Regions from separate parts of the Clostridioides sp. ES-W-0016-02 genome, predicted to be linked through region 2. Evidence: riboswitches for the same ligand, from Rfam matches in the RefSeq annotation. Region 2 holds a riboswitch; each other region holds the start of a gene.
The links. A riboswitch is a leader RNA that binds a small molecule or an ion and turns the genes downstream of it on or off. The one in region 2 is predicted to bind lysine.

Region 1 (3,277 bases), 160 kb from region 2:
ATAACTCCTTGACCTCCTAAAGACAATAAAGGAAGTATAGTATCATCATTACCAGAGTAGATAGCAAAGTCGTCTGGAACTAAGCTAGCTATTTCTGCAACTTGTCCTAAGTCCCCACTAGCTTCCTTTACAGCAACTATATTATCTATCTTAGCAAGTTCAACTATGAGACTAGGGCTTATATTAACACAAGTTCTTCCAGGTACATTGTAAAGTATAATTGGAAGTTTAACACTGTTAGCGATTGTTTCAAAATGACGTTTAAGTCCAGCTTTATTGGCTTTATTGTAATAAGGAGTTATTATTAATAGAGCATCTACTCCTAATTTTTCAGCTTCTTGACTTAAATTAACTGAGTGCATAGTATCATTAGAACCACTTCCTGCGATAACAGGAACTCTTTTATTAACTTTTTCAACAACATACTTAATAGTAGCAAGTTGTTCTTCATCAGTCATAGTATTAGCTTCGCCAGTAGTACCACAAGCTACTATAGCATCAGTACCGTTAGCGATTTGGTATTCAACTAATTCACCTAATTTGTCAAAATCAACTTTGCTATCCTTTGTAAATGGAGTAACTAGAGCAACAGCAGAACCTTTAAATATCATAAAAAATCAATCCCCTCTTTTTTAGTTTTGTGTTTTATATTACAGTTACTTCTAATGCTTATCTTTACTTATTATTAATATTTTACAAAATCATATATTTATACAAATTTGTATACTATACTAAATCATATGATATAGCCATTTCAGCTATTTGGATTGCATTAGTTGCAGCACCTTTTCTTATATTGTCAGCAACAACCCAAAGGTTTACACCATTATCAACACTAAAGTCTCTTCTAATTCTTCCAACAAACACTTCATCTCTATCATCAAATTCTACAGCAGTTGGATATTCATTTTTAGCAGGATTATCAACTACTACAACTCCTGGAGCTTCTTCAAGTGTTTTTACTAAGTCTTCTAATTCAAATGGATTATTAAACTCAATGTTTATAGATTCACTATGACCATTTTTTACTGGAACTCTTACAGTAGTTGCAGTTATTTTTAAGTCGTAGTTATCAAGTATTTTCATAGTTTCGTTTACCATTTTCATTTCTTCCTTAGTATATCCATTTTCAGTAAATGAATCTATATGAGGAAGACAGTTATAAGAAATTTGATGTGGATAGAATCCAGTAGGATTACCAGTCATTCCTTTTTCTAAATCTTCAACCCCTTTAACACCAGAACCAGATACAGCTTGGTAAGTAGAGTAAACAACTCTCTTAATTTTGTATTTGTCATCAAGAGGTTTAAGAGGAACCATAGCTTGTATAGTAGAGCAGTTTGGATTAGCTATTATACCTTTATGTTTTTTTATAGCTTCTGGATTTACCTCAGGAACAACCAAAGGAACATCTGGATTCATTCTCCATTGACTAGAGTTATCTACTACCAAGATTCCATTTGATGCAGCTATTGGAGCATATTTTTCACTAATGCTTCCTCCAGCAGAGAATAACGCTATTTGTATTCCTCTATCAGTAAATGAAGTTTCTTTTAATTCTTCTACTATATATTCTTTACCACAAAACATTACTTTAGAACCAGCAGATTTAGAAGAAGAGAATAAAAATAGATTTTCTATTGGAAAATTTCTTTCTTCTAATACTTTTAAAAATGTTCTACCTACCATTCCAGTAGCACCAACTATTGCCACATTTACTTTTTTCATATTAAATTCACCCCAATTTTTAATTATTAAAACATTATTTGATTTTAGCTATACAAGTAAGATATGTTAATATTTTTATATGTCTAAAAACTTTAATATTATATTAACAACTTTAATTATATACAAAAAACGTACAAAGGTATACTTTGTACGTCTAGTTTATCACTCAAAGTAAACCCTGTAGCTCATCACCTATACAAATAAGTGACAGTATTACACATCTTATGTGTAATCCCAGAAAATATTATTGCAAGAAATATTTTCTTCGGCTATAAATCCTTTTTCCAATCATTAACGCTTGCCAGCTCCTATTGGATACTCTTATTTACAGCTACCTCTACCCTAGGTTAATAGGATATTAAAATTTGATTATTCTAATAATAATACATATTTTAGAAAAAATCAACTTATTTATAGAAATATTGCTAAAATTTAAATCCAAAATTTGTCAATTCTTGTTTTAAGACATTAAGATTAGCTTCTTCCATTTCAGCTAAAGGAAGTCTTAAATCTCCAACATTAAAACCTAAAATATTCATAGCAGTTTTAACTGGAACTGGATTTACTTCTATAAATAAGGCGTCAATTAAAGTATCCATATCAAGTTGTAATTTTTTAGAGCCTTCAATGTCACCTTCAAAGAATTTAGTTACTAAATCATGGGTTTCTTTAGGGCATATATTAGCAAGTACAGAGATAACACCACTTCCACCTAATGATAATAGAGGTAGTATAGTATCATCATTACCGGAGTATATAGCGAAGTCTTTAGGCACTAATTTAGCTATTTCTGCAACCTGAGCTAAATCTCCACTAGCTTCCTTCACAGCAACTATATTATCTATTTTAGCAAGCTCAGCCACAACAGATGGCTTTATATTTACCTTAGTTCTTCCTGGTACATTATATAAAATAATTGGTAATTTAACGCTTTTTGCTATTGTTTCAAAGTGAAGTTTAAGACCTTTTTCATTAGTCTTATTATAGTAAGGAGTTATGATTAAAAGACCATCCACTCCCAATTTTTCAGCTTCTTGGCTCATATGAACAGACAACATAGTATTGTTTGAACCAGTACCTGCTATAACTGGTATTCTCTTGTTGACTTTTTCAACTGTATATTTTATTACAGCAAAAATCTCAGATTCACTCATAGTAGTAGCTTCACCTGTTGTTCCACAAACAACTAGTGCATCTGTGTCATTTTCAATATGGTATTCGATTAATTCACCTAATTTTTCAAAGTTGACATTGTTATCCTCCGTAAATGGGGTAACTAAAGCAACAGCAGAACCTTTAAATAACATATAATCAAATCTCCTTTTTTATTTAAATTTAATTTTTTAAGTACAATAATAATTATAGTACAAATTAATTAATTTTAATAGGTATAGTTAATATCTTAACTGTATAAAGTAAGATATTTATATTATATTAATATTAAAAAAATTTAAAATAAATGTTTTATTCTCAAAATATGCATATTAATTTAATAAAATATACCAAAATGGAAATAAAAAATAAATTTTATGCGAATTTAATAACTAAT
Region 2 (3,277 bases):
TAAAGCAAGAGAATACATAATGGAATATTTAAGTTTTGTTGGGCTTAGTGAGGAAATTTTAAATAGATACCCACATCAAGTAAGTGGAGGACAAATACAAAGAGTTGCTTTAGCTAGAGTGCTTTTATTAAATCCTAAATTTATGATATTAGATGAACCTACATCAATGCTAGATGTATCTGTGCAAGCTCAAGTTATACAGGTTTTGAAGAAAGCTCAAAAACAGTTTAATATAACCTATTTATTTATATCTCATGATATAGACTTAGTAAAAGAAGTTAGTGATGAGGTTGCAGTCATGTTAAATGGCAAGATAGTTGAAATTATAGATGCTAAGGAATTGTATAAAAGTGCAAAGCATGCTTATACCAAAGAGCTTGTTGAGAATTTCACTAATTTTTAAAATATAGTAATCAATTGTTTAATTAATCAATCATTACATTAGTAAGAGTAGTTTTTTGAGTATAGAAAATTACAAATCTCGCCCTAATATTTTTAGAAAGGAAGAGTAATTATGTACTATAAAGATATAGATTTTGAGAAAAAATGGCATGAGTATATTGAAAGTAAAGAAGGATATGCAAGAGAAAGAGCTTTTGATGATGAAGCGGAAAGAAAGTTTTTTAAAAAATTATCTCATAAATATGATGATAAGCCAACGCTTTATGATTATTCAAAAGAAGTATTTAATTTTGTAGATAAGTTAATAGATGAAGGAAAAAATCTTATAGAAATTGGTGCAGGTACCGGAAAATTTACTATTCCACTTTCTAAGAAATGTAAAGGTATAATTGCTAATGATTTTTCAATAGATATGCTTAATGTGCTTGAAGGAAAGGCTAGGGAACATAATATAACTAATATAGATACAATACAAGGAAAATGGGAAGAGATTAATGTTGGGCATAGTGATTATATTTTATCTGTGAATTCTCTTTATCGAATTTGGGATATTAAAGATGCTTTGAGTAAGATGGATAAGCTAGCTAAAGAAAAAGTGATTATAGTGAGAACTATTCAAAAACCATTATTTAATGATTTGTATATGGATTTAGGTGATAAAGATAGAACTTGTCCAGATTATATATACATTCCAAATATACTACATTCTTTAAATATATGTGCAGATATAAAGTTTATTGATGTAGAAAATGAAATTGAATTCGATAGTGTAGAGGATATACTTTTTAAAATGGAAACAGAATTAAATAAAAAGATTAACTTTAGCGATATGTTGGATAAGTATATAGATAAGATAATAGAAAAAAGAGAAAACAAATATATTTTTAGACATAAAACTAAAGTTGTAATTATATACTGGAATAGTATAAGCTAGATTTGTTAATATTATGGAAGCATATAAACTCTTCTGAAAATATTTACAATCTCGACATATTATGCTACAATTATTTAGAATAAATAAAATTTAATAAGAATTACCTCATCTAATAAAAAGATTGAGGTAGAGGTCGCATTTACTAAGATTAATATTGAAGAGGTCGGAAGCCAATGAAGCAATATAAAAGGAGTAAGTGCCGAAGTGCTAGTGTCCAAATCTAGTGCTGGGGCTGTATTTAATAAGTACAGTACTGTCATCAAAATTATCCCGAATTTTGATGGAGAGCTATCTTAACTAAGATAAAGGGAAGATGTAGGTATATTGTATTTAGCGCATTCAGCTCAACATGTATCCATGTTGAGCTTTTTTACATCTATATAAAATAGGATAGAAAAGGGAAGCAATAATAAAATATTTTAATTTTAAAAGTGGGGGAGATTAAAAATGAGCAGTTTAAAAAAGAAAAAGTTTACTATGCCACAGACACTTACTATAATATTTTTACTAATAGTAGTAATGGCAGTTCTTACTTGGATAGTACCAAGTGGAAATTTTGAAAGGGTAGATATAGATGGAAGGTCGGTTGTTGTAGCTGGAACTTATGAAAAAGCAGCATCAAATCCACAAGGAATTACTGATGTATTTACAGCACCTATAAATGGATTTATAGATGCAGCTGAAGTAGTTGGATTTGTTTTGATAGTTGGAGGAGCTTTTGGAATAGTTAACAAAACAGGAGCTATAGAAGCTGTTATAGCTCATACTGTAAATAAAATGAAAAGATTCCAATTCTTAATAATACCTATATCAATGATTCTATTTGGATTAGGTGGAACAACATTTGGAATGAGTGAAGAAACACTACCTTTTTATATGATATTTATTCCACTCATGACCAGTATGGGATATGATTCATTAACAGCAGTGGCTACAGTATTTATAGGAGCAACAGCTGGATTTGGAGCAGCTACTACTAATCCTTTCTCTGTAGGAATAGCACAAGCATTGTCACAAATAACACCAGGTTCTGGGATAGAGTTGAGAGTTGTTATGTTTATAATATATATGGCTATATCTATAGGATTTGTTATGATGTATGCCAATAAAGTTAAAAAAGACCCTAAGAAGTCTTTAGTACATGGTATATCATTGAATCAAGAATCAATGGCTAATACTGATACAAACATAAAAGAATTTACAAAAAGAGAAGCTATGGTAATAGCAATTTTCACAATAGGTATGGCAATTATGATATATGGAGTTTTAAAGCTAGGATGGTACATAACTGAAATTGCAATGATATTTACAGCTATAGGTATAATATCAGGAATAGCATCAGGGCTTAAACAAGATGACATAGTTAATTCATTTATAAGTGGAGCAGGAGATTTAATGACAGCAGGGCTATGTATAGCATTTGCACGTGGAATAGTAATAATAGCAGAAAATGGATTTATAATAGATACAATTTTAAATTCTGCCGCAAATTTATTAAATGGACTTCCAAAGACTATATTTATAAATTTAACTTTCTTAATAGAAGGTTTAATAGCATTTTTTATACCATCTGCATCAGGACTTGCATCACTTACAATACCTGTACTTGCTCCACTTGGAGATTTAGTAGATGTATCTAGACAAATGATAGTTACAGCTTATCAATTTGGTATAGGTGTAACTAACTTAATAACACCTACATCAGGTGTTTTAATGGGAGCACTAGCAGTAGCTAATATTCCTTGGTCAAAGTGGGTTAGATTTGTAATGCCTTTAATGGTAGTATTAACAATTACTGTAATGGTGTTTTTAACAATAGGATTATTTGTTGGATTCTAATAGGAGGTATATTATGATTGAAAGTATAAAGAAAAGAGCTTATGAGATAGAGAATGAACTGGGAAAAGAAATTGAAGAAGTATGTGATTTTATATTTAACAA
Region 3 (3,277 bases), 1.3 Mb from region 2:
TGTATAAGCAGCCAGGAGCAACTGAGACAGCTGCGATGAAATCAGCTGAAGGTAATGTTCAAGAAAAGAATTATGAAGCTACATTCCCTGTTATGTACAATATATTAGGTCAGCCAACATATGTATCATCTTTAAAAGATAAAGCTGGTCTTGTAAAGAGAGTAGCCTTTGTATCTGTTGAAGATTATAATGTACTTGGTCTAGGGGAAGATAAAAATGAAGCTTTAAGAAATTATAAAGATTCATTAGAATCTAAAGGCAATGACTTAAAGCTTGATAATGATATGAAAGATGAAGTTATAGAAGGTGTAGTAACTAGAATAAGTCCTGATGTGCGAGGAGGAAATACTAATTACTATGTAACTTTAGATTCTAATAAAGAGATAATATTTAAAGCTACCTCAAAAGTATCTAGCGAATTACCATTGACTCAAGTTGGAGACAAAGTTAAAATATCATATTCAAAAGAAGATTCTGGTGTAATTGAAATGTCAGAATTTGATAACTTAAATATTGCAAATTTTGATGATAAAAAAGCAAAACAAGAGACAGGAACTAATGAAGATACAAATTCACAAGATTCTGAAAGTCAAAGCAATGTGTAACTTAGTAAAAAAACTGTAGATAGTGTTTAGTGCATTAATAGCTAGTTTTTATAGAAATAAATTCTATAAAAACTAGCTATTTTATTTTAATTCTTTGTAAATTTAATGTCATAAATTTAATATAATATTAGTACAACTTTGCAAATAATACTTCAAGGAGAATGTACTATGACGAATATGGAAAAAGAGATATTGCTTTTAATTAGCAGGGTTAGATGTGTTACAGAAGCTCAATTTAGAAAGATTTATGGAGACCAAAAAAGATACAATAAAAAAAATTTCAAAAAAACATTGAGAAAAATGTGTAGTGAGTATACACTAAAAAAATATCCATGTGATGTGGATTATCGTAACTATAAGGACCTCTCATATGTTTACTATTTGAATGGTAGTAAGCTTTTTAAGGGAGATGATTTAATAAAGGCTCTAGTAGGGTCAGAACTAGTTGTTAGAATTAATACTGCAGGTTGTGATGTAAAAAGATTTTATCGAAATGTTAGTGTAGATGATGTTAAATATGATTTATTTATTGAATATACAGATCAATTTGGCAATATAAAGCAGGTTTTAGTAGATGTTGATTTAAATAATGAAATAGATGTTTCTAAATATGAGAATCTCTCTAGAAAAATAGATAAATCTACAATTCCATTTTTTAGAGTACCAAATATTTTGGTGGTTACACCAGATAATTTATCTGAATTAAATGACTTAGAGAAAGAAGATAATGAATATAGTATAAATTTTATAGATTTAGGATTAAATAAACTATTTAATTGTATATAAGATATTTTTAGAAAATAAAGTTTTTGATTTGCCACATTTTGTAAAAAAATTGTTGCAATATTATATAGAATATGATAAAACTATATTAATAAATTAATTAATAATAATGAGCCTAGGGTAGAGGTAGCTATATTCAAGAGTAATCAATAGTAGCTGGTAAGTGTTGATGATTGATGAAAGGGTCTATAGCCGAAGAAAAGTTGTTGACAAACAGATTTTCTGGACTTATGCAGAATATGCATAAGGCTGTCACTTTTAAAGTGGTGAGCTACAAGGTTACTTGGTCTATGAAGTTCACACGTCCAAAGTATACCTTTGGGCGTTTTTATTTATCAAAATTTAGCTTGAGGGGGAAAAAGCATGAGTATAATTGTCCAAAAATATGGAGGAAGTTCAGTTGCAGATACTGACAAAATAAAGTCAATTGCAGAAAATATAATAGAAAGAAGAAAAGAAAATCCACAAATGGTAATAGTTGTATCTGCTATGGGAAAATCAACAGATGAATATATAAACTTGGCAAAAGAATTGAGTAATGAACCTAGTAAAAGAGAGCTAGATGCTTTAATGTCTACTGGAGAAATGATTTCAGCATCTTTATTATCAATAGCATTAAATGCACTTGGTTGTAAAGCCATAAGCTATAATGCTTATCAATTAAATATAAAAACAAGCGGACTTCATGGAAAATCTCAAATTGACGATATAAATGTAAATAGAATAAAGAATAGTTTAGATGAAGGGAATGTTGTAATAGTAACTGGATTTCAAGGAATCAATGAAGATGGTGATGTAACTACTCTTGGAAGAGGTGGTTCAGACACATCTGCTGTAGCTCTTGCAGTTAAATTAAATGGCAAATGTGAGATATATACAGATGTTGATGGAATTTATTTTACAGACCCAAGAAAATATGCAAAGGCAAATAAACTTGATGAGATTGAATATGAAGAGATGCTTGAATTAGCAAGTTTAGGAGCACAAGTAATGCATTCAAGAAGTATAGAACTTGCACAAAAATATGGTGTTGAAATTTATGTTGGACGTACATGTAGTACAGTAAAAGGAACATATATAAGAGGGGGAAAAGACATGAAATTAGAGGATAAAGTAATAACAGGATTAGCTACTAGTGATGATGATAGTTCTATAACAATAAAAGATTTTAAAGTAGAAAATATATCTAGTTTATTTGAAGATATAGCAACTATGGGAATAAGTGTGGATATGATAAGTCAAACTGCACCTATTTTAGATAAAATAAGTGTGTCATTTACAGTTCCAAAAGAAGAATTAGGAGAGTGCAAAAAGATAGTGTCTAAATATACAAATGAAGAACATGTAGTAATTGATAATAACATCACTAAATTCTCTTTAGTAGGTCTTGGTATGAAAAATACTTCTGGAGTTGCTGCTAAAGTATTTAAGATATTTAATGAAAATGGTATAATGGTAAAACTTATAACTACATCAGAAATTCGTATAACTTGTGCCATAAATTCTGATGATAAACAAGTAGCTATTGAGAAAATAGCAGAAGTATTTAATATATAAAACTTAGGGAGGATATTATGAAACTTCATGGAACTATGACTGTAAAAGACAATGAATTATATATTGGAGGTGTAAGCTGTCTAGAGCTTAGTAAAAAATATCAAACTCCATTATATGTATTTGACGAAGACTTAGTAAGACAAAACTGTAGAGAATATATAAAATATTTTAAGGCTAAAGATGGAAAAAATAAAGTTGCTTATGCAGGTAAGGCATTTTTACCTCTTTATATGTGTAATCTTATAAATGAAGAAGAGATGTGTTTGGATGTAGTTTCAGGAGGGGAACTATATACAGCTTATAAATCAAATTTTCCTATGGAAAAAGTTTTC

Region 1: it holds a riboswitch for lysine, as region 2 does, so the genes downstream of both, IC758_RS17210 (aspartate-semialdehyde dehydrogenase) here and IC758_RS16500 (YfcC family protein) in region 2, are expected to answer to the same signal.
Region 3: it holds a riboswitch for lysine, as region 2 does, so the genes downstream of both, IC758_RS10855 (aspartate kinase) here and IC758_RS16500 (YfcC family protein) in region 2, are expected to answer to the same signal.

Annotation. Positions count from the first base shown of each region.
Region 1 is NZ_CP061361.1:3,711,131-3,714,407, reverse strand. Features, by position in the region: gene dapA (4-hydroxy-tetrahydrodipicolinate synthase) at 1-611, opposite strand, end outside; gene IC758_RS17210 (aspartate-semialdehyde dehydrogenase) at 727-1,728, opposite strand; lysine riboswitch at 1,902-2,076, opposite strand; gene dapA (4-hydroxy-tetrahydrodipicolinate synthase) at 2,154-3,035, opposite strand.
Region 2 is NZ_CP061361.1:3,547,140-3,550,416, reverse strand. Features, by position in the region: gene IC758_RS16510 (ABC transporter ATP-binding protein) at 1-403, shown strand, start outside; gene IC758_RS16505 (class I SAM-dependent methyltransferase) at 515-1,336, shown strand; lysine riboswitch at 1,456-1,635, shown strand; gene IC758_RS16500 (YfcC family protein) at 1,784-3,175, shown strand; gene IC758_RS16495 (M20 family metallopeptidase) at 3,189-3,277, shown strand, end outside.
Region 3 is NZ_CP061361.1:2,223,807-2,227,083, reverse strand. Features, by position in the region: gene IC758_RS10865 (hypothetical protein) at 1-605, shown strand, start outside; gene IC758_RS10860 (hypothetical protein) at 774-1,391, shown strand; lysine riboswitch at 1,502-1,670, shown strand; gene IC758_RS10855 (aspartate kinase) at 1,752-2,945, shown strand; gene lysA (diaminopimelate decarboxylase) at 2,963-3,277, shown strand, end outside.